One region of the Glutamicibacter sp. St.4D3 genome, then DNA from elsewhere that is predicted to be linked to it. Evidence: riboswitches for the same ligand, from Rfam matches in the RefSeq annotation. Region 1 holds a riboswitch; each other region holds the start of a gene.
The links. Region 1 has a riboswitch for S-adenosylmethionine ahead of AC6I21_RS02925 (methylenetetrahydrofolate reductase). Riboswitches for the same ligand answer to the same signal wherever they lie in the genome.
Positions count from the first base shown of each region.

Region 2: another riboswitch for S-adenosylmethionine. It lies ahead of AC6I21_RS05705 (methionine ABC transporter ATP-binding protein); the one in region 1 lies ahead of AC6I21_RS02925 (methylenetetrahydrofolate reductase).
Region 3: another riboswitch for S-adenosylmethionine. It lies ahead of AC6I21_RS01150 (O-acetylhomoserine aminocarboxypropyltransferase/cysteine synthase family protein); the one in region 1 lies ahead of AC6I21_RS02925 (methylenetetrahydrofolate reductase).
Region 4: another riboswitch for S-adenosylmethionine. It lies ahead of AC6I21_RS01235 (ABC transporter substrate-binding protein); the one in region 1 lies ahead of AC6I21_RS02925 (methylenetetrahydrofolate reductase).

Region 1 covers NZ_AP039380.1:625,736-628,935, reverse strand. Annotated here, with positions in the region: gene metE (5-methyltetrahydropteroyltriglutamate--homocysteine S-methyltransferase) at 1-504, opposite strand, end outside; gene AC6I21_RS02925 (methylenetetrahydrofolate reductase) at 588-1,508, opposite strand; SAM riboswitch class I at 1,620-1,710, opposite strand; gene AC6I21_RS02920 (hypothetical protein) at 2,124-2,528, shown strand; gene AC6I21_RS02915 (deoxyguanosinetriphosphate triphosphohydrolase family protein) at 2,582-3,200, shown strand, end outside.
Region 2 covers NZ_AP039380.1:1,237,682-1,240,881, forward strand. Annotated here, with positions in the region: gene AC6I21_RS05700 (plasmid pRiA4b ORF-3 family protein) at 1-858, shown strand, start outside; SAM riboswitch class I at 1,133-1,222, shown strand; gene AC6I21_RS05705 (methionine ABC transporter ATP-binding protein) at 1,297-2,106, shown strand; gene AC6I21_RS05710 (methionine ABC transporter permease) at 2,115-2,840, shown strand; gene AC6I21_RS05715 (MetQ/NlpA family ABC transporter substrate-binding protein) at 2,883-3,200, shown strand, end outside.
Region 3 covers NZ_AP039380.1:226,933-230,132, forward strand. Annotated here, with positions in the region: gene AC6I21_RS01145 (CoA-binding protein) at 1-486, opposite strand, end outside; gene AC6I21_RS01150 (O-acetylhomoserine aminocarboxypropyltransferase/cysteine synthase family protein) at 486-1,850, opposite strand; SAM riboswitch class I at 1,973-2,067, opposite strand; gene AC6I21_RS01155 (histidine phosphatase family protein) at 2,205-2,774, shown strand; gene AC6I21_RS01160 (RNA polymerase sigma factor) at 2,888-3,200, shown strand, end outside.
Region 4 covers NZ_AP039380.1:248,283-251,482, forward strand. Annotated here, with positions in the region: gene ggt (gamma-glutamyltransferase) at 1-409, opposite strand, end outside; gene AC6I21_RS01230 (ASCH domain-containing protein) at 778-1,242, shown strand; SAM riboswitch class I at 1,638-1,728, shown strand; gene AC6I21_RS01235 (ABC transporter substrate-binding protein) at 1,847-3,200, shown strand, end outside.

The DNA of each region.
Region 1 (3,200 bases):
CGGGCCGACCAGGGTGGGGCGGATGGTGTGCCCGGCCCGGGCGTGGGCGGTGAAGTTCTCCAGCAGCCCGGCGGGGTTGGCGCGCAGGGTGGTGCGCTCGCCGAGCTCCGGGACCAGGTAGTGGTAGTTGGTGTCGAACCACTTGGTCATTTCCAGTGGGGCGCGCTGCGCGTCACCGCGGGCCAGGGTGAAGGCGTCGGCGGTGCTCAGCGGGGCGCTGAGCACCTCGGCGAAGCGGGAGGGCACCGCCCCGAGCGCCACCAGCGTGTCCAGCACCTGGTCGTAGTAGGCGTGGTCCCCGGGCAGGGAGCCGTTCGCCGGGTCAAGCCCCAGCTGCACCAGGCGTTCCAGGTTCTGCTGCTGCACGGCAAAGGCCCGCTCGTGCAGCTGCTGCTCGGTCAGGGTGCCGGCCCAGTGCGCCTCCAGCGCCTTTTTCAGTTCGCGGCGCCGGCCGATGCGCGGGTAGCCGAGGATGCTGGCCTGCGGGAAGTGCTGCTTGCTCATGGTGTTCTCCTAGTTTTCTGCCGGACCGGGGTGCCCGGCCGGGTCGATGGTTAATTCGGTGGTTCGTCGGTGGAAACGGGCGCCTAGGTCCCGCTGTGGGCGGCCCAGGATTGGGCCAGGGTGCTGCGGGCGCCGGGCAGCTGCAGCTGCTCGATCACGTCCAGGCTGCCGCGGTGGTCGTTGAACGTGTACAGGTGCAGCCCCGGGGCCCCGTCATCGAACGCCGCCCGGGCCAGGTCCACCGCCCAGCGCACCCCGATGCGGTGGCGTTCGGCGTCGCTGGTCGCGCTTTGCAGCGCGTGGGCCAGGATCGGGTCCGGCTGCACCCCGGTCAGCGCCGCCAGCCGGTTCAGCCGGCGCAGCGAATTGAGCGGGATGATGCCGGGGATGATCGGGATGCACACCCCGGCGCGGCGGGCCGCGGCGAGCAGCCCCCGATAGTCCTCGGGCTGGAAGTAGACCTGGGTGATCGCATAGTCCGCCCCGGAGCGCTGCTTGCCCAGCAGCACCTCGATGTCGTGCTCGAAGCTCGGGGACTCGGGGTGGCGGTGCGGGTAGGCGGCCACCCCCACCCCCAGCCGGCCCCCGGCCAGGGAGGCGGCGTGTTCGTCCTCCACCTGGCGGATCAGCTCGATCAGGTAGCGGGCGAACGGGAATTCACCGCGCCAGCCCTGCGGGTCCTGCGGCAGGTCACCGCGTAGCGCCAGCACCCCGCGCACCCCCAGGGCGATGAAGTGGCGGATCAGCACGCGCAGCGACTGCGCCGACTCCCCCACACAGGTCAGGTGCGCCAGCGGGCGCAGCTTGGTCTGGGTGACGAGGTGTTCGATCAGCGCCAGGGACTGGGCGCGGCGGGCCGGGGTGCCCGAATAGGTGACCGAGACGTAGTCCGGGCTGGTGTCGGCCAGCTGCTCGATGCTGTGGTAGACCGACTCGGCCACCTCGCGGTTCACCGGCGGGTAGAGCTCGTAGGACAGGGACGGTGGGGCCACCGAACCGGGCATGTGTTCCTCCTCGTGTCAGCGACGAGGCAGTGCACCGTGACCCGCACCCTGGGGGGTGCGCCCGGCAGCGGCCGGGCCCGGCGCGGCGGCCGGGGCGGATCGGACGGTACTGCTCCATCGTTTCTGGCATTAGCACCTTTCGGTTTCCCGGTGGTTGCTGCGGCGTCGTCGAGCCAGATCTCTTAGCCGCTCTTGATGGGTTGTTGGTGATTCCATCGTTCGCCAGGGCCCGGCGGCGGCGCAAGCACGCCGGGCCGCACCGCGTCATCCGCCGTCCCACCCCGTCATGTGACGCGTGAACGTTAAGATGACGCGATTCTTACGCCCTCAGTGTGACGCGTGGGCGGTGACCGGTTTTCCCCGGGTTGCCGGGGGCGCACCGGGGGCAGGGCCGCTGAAGTGTTGCACCGGGCGGCTTTGTGTGACGCGGTGATGACGCCCCGTGCGGCCCGTGCCAAAGCCCGGCCGATCACATACACTGCGGGAAAGGATGAAAGCCTTCGGCCACTGGGTGCGCCGGCAGGCGCCGCGCAGCACCGCGGCCCCGGGCGCCGCGCAGCACCGCGGCGCCCGGGGCCGCGGACGCAGGGGCCGGACCGGTGCCAAGGAGCCGCAATGTACACCGCAATCCGCCTGTCCTTGACCGTGGTGCTGTGCCTGGTCGCCTCGCTGGTGTTGCCGATGCTGTATTCGCGCCTCCTGCAGCCGCTGCGCCAGCAGGTGCAGTACGGCGGCACGGTCAGCGGCCTGCTGGTGCTGACCGGGGCCTGCCTGCTGGTCTACGGGCTGCTGCTGGCAGTGCAGGGCCGGGTGCTGGAGGAGTTGCCCCGGCGCTGGCCGGCCGCCGGGCTGGTGGTGCTCACCGCCACCGGCTGTGTGCTCTTGAGCTGGTACGGGCAGCTGAGCTGGTTTTTCGGAACCCAGTCCTTCCTGGCCGCGCTGGTGTACATCGGGTTCACCCTCGGTGCACTGCTGCTGCGCCGCCCGGCCCGCCCGCTGGATCGGCGGGCCGGGGCATGAACCCGCACGCTTCCCGGACCGCGGCCGGTGCATCATCTAGGCTGGTGACTACGATGAATGCCAGGCAGAAGACCCACCTAAGCGGCGGGCGCGAGCGCGCCATCAACGAAGCTGCACGCCCCGATGAGGACGAGTTCCGTGTGGACATTGAGCGGATCCGCTTCTCCCCCTACTTTTCCCGGCTCTCCGCGGTCACCCAGGTGATCCCGCAGGCCGGGGCCGGCACCGTGGTGCACAACCGGCTGACCCATTCGCTGAAGGTGTCGGCCGTGGCCCGCTCGATCGCGATCGGGCTGCGCAACTCGGATCCGCGCACCCAACAGCTGGTGGAGGAGCTGGGCGGCTGCGACCCGGTGGTGGTGCAGGCCGCGGCCGCCGCCCACGACCTGGGCCACCCGCCGTTTGGGCACCTGGGTGAGCAGGAGCTGGACCGGGTGGCGCGGCAGAGCCTGGGGCTGCCCGACGGGTTTGAGGGCAACGCCCAGACCTTTCGCATCCTCACCGCCCTGGACAGCTGCGACGCCACCGCCCGCGGGCTGAACCTGACCCGGGCGGTGCGCGCCGGGGTGCTGAAGTACCCGTGGTCGCGCAACGAATGGCTGAACCAGCCGCTGCGCTCCCCGCAGGACCTGCCGCGCGGGGCCGGGAACCATTCGGGGGCCGGGGCGGCGA
Region 2 (3,200 bases), 610 kb from region 1:
TGGCTGCGCTGGCGCTCCGGCGATGAGCTCGACTTCGACCCGATGACCTACAACCAGCAGGCGGCGAACCGCGAGCTGGAACTGTACTTCAGCCTCCTCGCGGGAAACTCGGTCTTTGGCCAGTGGCTGCGCGGCAAGCCCTCGGGGGTACGGCGCTACGCGCTGATCCTAGCCAGCGAGGCCGGAATCACCGACGCCGCGGCAGGCGCGCGGATCCCCGAATGGTTCTTCACGGAGATAGTTCGGCCTTTCCAGGTGCTCATTGAGCTGGCCCAGGGCGAAGGCATCAAGCTCACCCCCGCCAGCTGGATGAACCCGAAGGCCGTGGCGGAACTGGTGGAGCGCCTGCAGTGGGAGGGCATTGACTACGAATCCTCCTCGCGCAAGCGTGAACACACGATGCCCACGGTGGCCCAATTGCGTGAGGTGGCGCGCATGGCCGGACTGGTGCGGGTCTACCGCGGGCGTGTGCTCGCCACGAAAAAGGGCAGTGAACTGGCCGGGGATGAACCGCGCCTCGCCCGTTATCTGCTCAACGCCATCAACACGGCGGAAAAGGACGAGGGCCTGCGCGATGGCACCATCGCCTACTGGTTGTGCCGGGCCGCCGGGATCGAGGCGCTGAGCGACGCGGCGTCCGACTACATTACCGAGGTCATGAACTTGCTGGGTTACCGGATGGGGCCGCTGGGTCAGCCGCTGGGGCGCCATGCGGTCGTGCACCGCAGCACTCTAGCCCTCCTGTTTGAGGAGCTCGCCCGGTGGCACCGACGGGACTCCGGCGGCTACTTCTCAAAGCCTGCCCAGGAACACGTGGACGAATTCGCGCGGATGGTGCTGCAGGCTCCCGTGTCCTGAGCCGGGCCGCACCGGTGTGCGGGGCGAACCGGTCCACCGCCTGCCAGCGCTGTTGGCCTGCGGGCCCCAAGAGGCCATGCATTATGGCTTTGGTGTGCCCACAATCTGCAATCCGCCTCACCCGTCGATTCACATGTCGTCACAACAGCGGAAGATGACGGGATGTGACGCCCGAAATGTCGCCATAAGACTGATCATTGCAGCTTGTGACCAGCCCTTTGAGCCGTTCTCCATCCCTGCGCCAGACTGGTGGACAACGAAGGCGATGACCTTCAAACCATCCAGAGCGGCCGAGAGATCTGGCTCTACGACGTCGCGGCAACCACCCCCTGGGGCACGGTGCTACTGCCAGAAACGATGGAGAATTTCCTGGCTGACCCCTCCTCAGTGAGGCTGCGCGGCCGGGACGCTTCGTCGCGGTAAAGACGAGGAGTACACATGATCAGCCTGCGCAACGTATCGACAAGCTTCGGCACCGGCAACGACGCTTTCACGGCCGTGGACAACGTGTCCCTGGACATTCCCCGGGGCTCGATCCAAGGAATTATCGGTTTCTCGGGAGCGGGAAAATCGACCCTGATCCGCAACATCAATCTCCTGCAGCGCCCGGACAGTGGTTCGGTCCAGGTTGGCGGCGTGGACTTGACAGAACTTTCAGAGGAAGAGCTGCGGCGCGAACGCCATCAAATCGGCATGATCTTCCAGCACTTCAACCTGCTCAATAACCGCACTGCCGCCCAAAATGTGGAGCTCTCGCTCAAGTTTGCCGGGGTTCCCGCCCGCCAACGGAGAGCGAAGGCCCAGGAGGCGTTGGCCATTGTGGACCTGGCCGACAAGATCCATTCCTATCCGGCCCAGCTCTCCGGCGGCCAAAAGCAGCGCGTGGCCATCGCCCGCGCCCTGGCCACGGAGCCCAAGGTGCTTTTGTGCGACGAACCCACAAGCGCCGTTGACCCGCGCACCACCGCCTCGGTGCTCCAATACCTGCTGGACATTAACGCCAACCTGGGAATTACCACCGTGATCGTCACCCACGAAATGAACGTGGTCAAGGCCATCGCCGACAACGTGGCGGTAATGGAGGACGGGCGGCTGGTTGAACAGTTTGACCTGGCCGAGTTGAAGCAACCGGGTTTCAGCCCGCATACCGCGATCGGACGCTACCTGATCAGTGACGAGATCGTCCTGCAGCGCCCCACCGGCCAGGAAGAACACCGCACCCCGCAGCTGTCGGCTGCCGCATCCTAGGAGACGTCTTGAGCACAATCTATCTTCCGCTTGCGGCCGCTGCGAGCAGCAACGGCGCAGTGGCCACGTTCAGCATTGACCGCCTGCTGGAACTGGGACCCGAGATCGGAGTTGCGATCGGCCAGACCCTGGCGATGCTGCTGGTCTCCATTCCCCTGGCGATCCTGATCGGTACCCCCTTGGGAATCTGGCTCTATTCCATGTCACCGCAGGGCCTGCGGCCCCGACCGCGGCTGCACCGCATTGTCGATGGTGCAGTGAACACCATCCGCTCCTTCCCGTTCCTGATCCTGCTGATCGCGATCATCCCGGTCACCCGGTTCATCGTCGGAACAACGGTGGGTACCGCCGCGGTGATTGTCCCGCTGACCATCAACGCGATTCCCTATTTTGCCCGCTTCGTGGAACAGAACATCACCCAGCTGGGGTCGGGCGTCGTTGAAGCCGCCAATGCCATGGGCGCCACCCGCGGGCAGATCATCCGCGACGTCCTGCTGGTGGAGGCCCGACCGGCGCTGTTTGGCTCGATCACCATCATGACCGTCTCCTTCATCTCCTACTCGGCCATGGCAGGACTGGTTGGCGGCGGAGGGATCGGCGACTTCGCCATCCGCTACGGCTACTACCGCTACGAGACCGGTGTCATGCTCCTGGCCATCGTGCTGATGATCGCGCTGGTGCACCTGGTGCAGGTCTCCGGCACTGCGCTGGCCCGGCGCTACGACAAACGATAGCCAGCACCCGTTACTTCACCTTCACTACTTCAAAGGAACACCATGTCACTGACTCGTCGCAGGATCATCACCTCAGCAGCCGCCTTGGCCGTCACCGGTCTGCTGGCTTCATGCGGTTTGACCGGCAATGTCAATGCCGGGAACGACAAGACCATCAAGCTGATCGTCACCGAATCGGCGCCCACCCAGGAGCCCACGAAGATCGCCGAGCGCATCCTGGAGGAACAGGGATGGGATGTGCAGGCGACCTACGTCACCGACATTGTCCAGCCCAACCACGTGGTGGCGAACGGTGAATATGACGCGAATTTCTTCCAGCACGCAGCCTACCTGGAGCAGTTCACGGCGGATCAGAACATC
Region 3 (3,200 bases), 400 kb from region 1:
CAGCTGGCGTTTGGAGGAGATCACCCCGGTGTTGAACCCGGCCAGGCGCAGCCCGCCGTGGAAGCGGGCGTGTTCGATCTTCACGCAGCGGTCCATGACCACATTCAGCCCTGCGGCCTCGGCGCGCTCAGCCACCTCCTCGTGCCAGGAACCCAGCTGCAGCCACAGGGTCTTGGCCCCCACGGCCAGGGCCTCGTCCAGCACCCCGGGCAGGTCATCATGCTTGCGGAAGACCTCGACCAGGTCGGGGGTCTCGGGCAGGTCCGCCAGCGACTTGTAGACCGGTTGGCCCAGGATCTCGTCCACCACCGGGTTGATGAAGTACACCCGGTAGTTTGAGGAGGACAGCAGGTAGGTGGCCACGAAGTAGCTGGCCCGAGAGGGCTTGTTCGAGGCCCCCACGATCGCGATCGAGGTGGTCTCGCGCAGGATCTGGAGGCGCTGCGCGGCGCTGGGGCCCTGCCAGGTGCGTAGTGCGGTGCTCATTAGTTCGCTCCCTTCCCGGCCGGCACGGCGCAGGCCGCCGCGTCATAGGACGGCATCTCGAATTGGTGCTCCGGCTCCGGCTGCTGGGCGGCGCTCAGTGCCTGGTCCAGGTCCCAGATGATGTCCTCGACATCCTCCAGGCCCACCGACAGGCGGATCAGGTCCTGCGGCACCCCGGCCGCCTGCAGCTGCTCCTCGCTCAGCTGCTGGTGGGTGGTGGACCCCGGGTGCAGCACCAGGGTGCGTGCATCACCGATGTTTGCCAGGTGGCTGGCCAGCTGCAGGGCCTGGATGAACTTGGCCCCGGCCTGCCGGCCGCCCTTGATTCCGAAGCTGAAGACCGAACCCACACCCAGCGGCAGCAGCTTGCGCGCCTGCTCGTGCTGGGGATGGGAGGCCAGGCCCGCATAGTTCACATAGCTGACCCGGTCATCGGCCTCCAGCCACTGGGCGACCTGCTGGGCGTTGGCCAGGTGTGCGTCCATCCGCTGGGCCAGGGTCTCCACGCCCTGCAGCAGCTGGAACGCGGACTGCGCCGGCAGGGAGGGGCCGAAATCGCGCAGCTGCTCACTGCGCAGCTTGGTCAAAAACCCGTACTCCCCGAAGTTGCCCCACCAGGAGACGTTCCCATAGCTGGGTACCGGCTCGGTCATGGTGGGGAACTTCCCGTTGCCCCAGTTGAAGGTGCCCGATTCGATGACCACCCCGCCCAGGGTGGTGCCGTGGCCGCCAATGAACTTGGTCGCCGAATGGATCACGATGTCCGCGCCGTGCTCGATCGGACGCAACAGGTAGGGCGGGGTCAGCGTCGAATCGACCACCAGCGGAATGTCGTGGCGGTGCGCCACCGCCGCCAGCCCGGCCAGGTCGGCAATGTCCCCGGAGGGGTTGGCAACCACCTCGGTGTACACCGCCTTGGTGTTCGACCCGATCGCGGCCTCGAAATCGGCCGGGTCGTTGGAGTCGATGAAGGTGGTCTGAATGCCAAAGCGGCGCAGTGAGACATCCAGCTGGGTGATGGTCCCGCCGTAGAGCTTCGCAGAGGCGACAATGTGGTCTCCGGCCTGGGCCAGCGCGGCAAAGGTGATGAACTCCGCCGCCATGCCCGAACCGGTGGCCACCGCGCCGATCCCGCCCTCCAGGGAGGCCATGCGCTCCTCGAAGGCGGCCACTGTCGGGTTGCCGATGCGGGAGTAGATGTTCCCGTACTTCTGCAGCGCAAACAGGTTCGCCGCATCATCGGTGTCCTTGAATACGAAGGACGTGCTTTGGTAGATCGGCACCGCGCGGGCGCCGTGTTCGGCATCGGGGGTTCCGCCGGCGTGCAGGGCACGGGTGCGGAATCCAAACTTGTGGTCGGCCATGGTGGCGTGACTCCTTATCGGCTCGTCTTCCGGCCCACCGCGGCATTGGCCGGGAGGGCCATCAAGGCAATATCCCGGAATCAATGTCTGTCTTCACTGCACTGGCCCTACGGCCGAAGACAGCTCCATCGTTTCTGGCGGTAGCACCGTATCCACCGGCTGTGGCAGGTTGCTGCGGCGTCATCGAACCAGATCTCTCGGCCGCTCGGGATGGTTACCCCCAGTGTCTCAACATGTGTGAATGTGACCCAAGTTGTGCGTCGAAAGATTGCGCGGCGCGTCACAGGCCCCATCCGGCCATCCGCACCCCGGGGGATTCAGCGCCACCGGCAGTACTGGCTAGACTCAAGAAGTATGAATGGTGCACTGGCTTTGGTTCGACACGGACAAACCGACTGGAACCTGGCAGGCAGGCTGCAGGGGCAGACGGACATCCCGCTCAACGCGACCGGGCGGGAACAGGCGCGCGCGGTCGGCGCCCGGCTGGCCGATGAGGGCTGGGATGTGGTCCTGGCCTCCCCGCTGGGCCGCGCCCAGGAAAGCGCGCAGATCATTGCCAAGACCCTTGGGGCCCGCACCGGCCCGCCGGTGCCGGAACTGGTGGAGCGCGGATTCGGGCCACTGGAGGGGCAGTGCCGCTCGGAGCTGGATGAGGACCTGGTGCAGGAGCTGATGGAGCAGGCCGAACCTCGTTCGGCCGTGCTGCGCCGGGCAGTGCCGGCCCTGCTCCAGCTGGCCGCCACCCACCCCCAGCAGCGCATCCTGTGTGTCAGCCACGGGGCGACCATGCGCATCATCCGCGACACCCTGCTCGGACGCCGCCTGCCCCAGGGCGTGGAGAACGGGGAAGTGGTGCCCCTGGACCTGGGCGAACTGCGCGAACTGGAACTGGCCCTGCGCGACGGTGACCCGGTCGTGGTCTAGGAACAGGGCCAGCCGCCACCGCCCGGTGGGTGGTCGCAGGAAATCCGGTCAAAGACCTCACGAAAAGCTGTCCCGCCACGTTTACATGGTGAGAGCCAATCACCAGGAGCACCATGAAGCAGCCATTCGAACAGATCGTGCAGGCCCACGGACTGAGCGTGTTGCGCGTGTGCCGCTCCCTGCTGGATGAACACCGCGCCAAGGACGCCTGGTCGGAAACCTTCCTGGCCGCCCTGCGGGCCTACCCGCAACTGGATCCGGAGGCCAACGTCCAGGCTTGGCTGGTGCGCATCGCCCACCGCAAGGCCATCGATGAGCTGCGCCGCCACCGCGGCGAGGATCTGGAGACCGACCCCGTCGCACACGCCCACTCGACGGAGGCCGGGCCAGAAGGCCGGGCCGAAAACCTGGAGCTGTGGCAGCTGG
Region 4 (3,200 bases), 380 kb from region 1:
CCGGGGTGAAGGGGTAGGGGCTGCCGGTCTGCGGATCAATGAAGGCGTCGTGGGGCATGGCGGCCGGGGCGGTTTCCCGACCGTCCAGCGTGCTGATCTTCCGGGTGTCGGCGTCGTAGTACATGAAGTAGCCTCCGCCGCCAATGCCAGCGCTGTAGGGTTCGGCGACTCCCAGTGTCGCGGCGGCGGCCACCGCCGCGTCCACGGCGTTGCCGCCGCGGCGCAACACGGAAATCGCCGCGGAAGAGGCCTCCGGGTCGACGGTGGCCACGGCGCCACCGTAACCGGTGGCGGTGGCTTGCTTCTCGGTTTGGCGTGGTTCCGCCTGGGCCGGCGCCAGACTGAGCGCGGTCAAGCCCAACGCCAGGCTGATCGCGCAGGCTGGGGCGCGAAGTGATCGTGGGTGCACAGCTACCCGCTCCTTGGGGGTTGATGGGTTCTGACCCCCTCAAGCTAGGCGAAGTGCACCACATCCAATGGAAGTGAGACGCATCACATTCCAAAAGTTGTGGTTGCCCTGAGGAACCGGCTTTCGGCGCAGTGCCTCCGGGGCGGGGCAGTCCTTCGGAGAGGAGCCAGCGGTTTCTGCGCACGAAGCACCATATGCCTTTCCCGCCGATTTTTGCGCGCAACCTTGGTTCCGGGCAGAGGCAATGAAAGGCCCCTGTGCAGCGCCGGCCCATGGCGGAAAGCACTAGGCTTGGGGCCATGGATTCCTCGGCCTCCCGGCTCCCGCCGGTCGACCTCGCGCGGGCAAGACAATTGTGGGGCGACTATGTGCTTTGGGCAGGGGGCGGGGTCCTGCGACCCGAGGTGTTGCCTGTCGTTGACTACTTCGGGGACAGTCCCGCATTGGCCGATGCGTTGCTGCGCGCAGTTTCCGACGGGGATAAGCGCGCAACCTCGAGCCTGGAGAACGAGTACACGGCAAGCGGTGAACCGTTGCCGGAGGCAGGCGCCTATTGGCTAGCCTGCGATTCCACCGGTACGGCGCGTCTCATCCTGCAGACCACCGAGGTCACCTTGGCGGCCTTTGACCACGTGGACGCCGATTTCGCCTTTGCCGAAGGGGAGGATGACCGCTCGTTGGCCAGCTGGCGCCGCGAGCATGAGAAGTACTGGCGTCGCACCCAGCGGGCTGCTGGACACCAATGGGATCCGACCCTGACGTCGCAGCCGGGTTTCCGGGTCGTGCTTGAGCGTTTCGTTGTCGCCTGGCCTATGGGCCCCGGCAGGGCGTAGCCCCCAGCGGTTTTTCCGCGCCGGTGGATCTGCCGGCTCGTGGATGAGGAATCTGCACAGGGTTTCACAGGGCTCCAACTGCGGGACAAGGCCAAGCCGGCCCGGCCCTGCGGCTGCTGCACGGTACTGCCCCCGGTCCGCGGAGGCGTGTAAAACCCGCGCCACCCACTACAGCGGGCGCGGTGGCACCGGCGCCACCCTGCCGGAGGAATTGTCAAGGATCTGCGGTTTTCGCCTTCACACAATGACTTACCGGCGCGTGTGACCCCATTGTTACGGTGCTGCCGAGCCTTTGTCGCCTCCTCGGTGGCGATGTGACGTCGATGTTTCGTCATGGTTGGTCACATGAATGTCCCCGCCGCACACTGAAATCACCCGGAACACCCACCGGAACAACACCATCCAGAGCGACTGAGAGACCTGGCTCGTTGACGTCGCAGCAACCACCCCGACGGGGAGCGGTGCTAAGGCCAGGACCGATGGAGATTGCTAGATTTCGCAACGGTCCCCGCACACGGGCGGATGTCTGCCTGTTTTGCCTCCCTTCGCGGGAGGGACCTGAATTCAGCGTGCTCCTCGGGCTAAACCGAGAGGAACACGGATTATGCGGCCACCACGTTTGGCGCTGAAAGCCACCGCACTGCTTGCGGCCCTGGGGCTGTCGTTGACCGCATGCGGCGGCAGCGGCGCGGCAAGCCCGAACACCGAGTCGGCACAGCCAGCCGGCGACCCGGTGCAGGGTGGAACCCTGACCTACGCCGAGGTCACCCCCATCGACAACTGGCAGACCCAGGCGGCCCGGTTCTACGAGAAGGCCAACGTGCTGAACTCGGTGCTGGACCGGCTGACCTATTTTGACGCCGAGCAGGGCAAGCTGGTGGGGTGGATCGCCAGTGACTTCACCTCCAACGAGACCAAGACCCAGTACACGTTCACCATTCGTGACGGGGTGACGTTTTCCAACGGCACCGCACTGGATGCCAAGGCCGTCAAGGCGAACCTGGACGCGCTGGGACTGGGCATCAAGGATGCGCAGATCCAGCCGAACGTGGATTTCTCGGCGTACAAGTCCTCCAAGGTGCTGGACGGGAACAAGGTCCAGGTCACCCTGAAGCGTCCGGACGCCAACTTCCTGCGCGCCACCTCCTCGGTGACCGCCGGGCTGGTGGCCCCCGAAACGCTGAAGCTGGACAACGCCGGGCAGTCGGCGATCTCCAAGATCGTGGGTTCCGGACCGTTCGTCTTCGCCTCGGAAAAGCCCGATGAGGAAGTGGTGTTCAGCGCCCGCGACGACTACGCCTGGGCTCCGCAGGGTGCCCAGAACCCGGGGGCTCCCTACCTGGATGAGCTGGTCATCAAGTACCTGCCGGAGGTTGCACACCGTGCCGGAGCCGCCCAGTCCGGGCAGGTGGACCTGGTTCGGGGATTGCAGCCGGTGGATGAGCAGGTGCTGAAATCCGGCGGCGGCCAGGTGTTCGCCGCGCAGGGCGTGGATTTGACCACCAACAACGCCTCGGTGCGCATTGGCTCCGGGCAGCTGGCCGACGCCAAGGTCCGCCAGGCGCTGCAGGTGGGCATCGACCGCCAGGCGCTGAAGGACACCGTGCTTTCGGACAGCTATGTGATTTCCGCATCGATTCTGAACCACAAGGCCCCGGGCTTCGTGGACTTCTCCGCGGAATTGGCCTACGACCCGGCGCGGTCCAAGGAGCTGCTGGATGAGGCCGGCTGGGTTCCGGGACCGGACGGGATCCGGCAGAAGGACGGGAAGAAGCTGGAGGTCACCGTCGCCTCCTCGAACAACTCGGTGGTCATCAAGCCGGCCTTCGAACTTATTGAGCAGCAGTGGCGCGAGATCGGGGTCAAACTGGTGAACCGGGCAGCGGACAACACGTTCCTGACCAGTGCCCTGGTCGATGACAAGGTCGAATTCTTCGGCACCCGGCAGTTCGCCTACG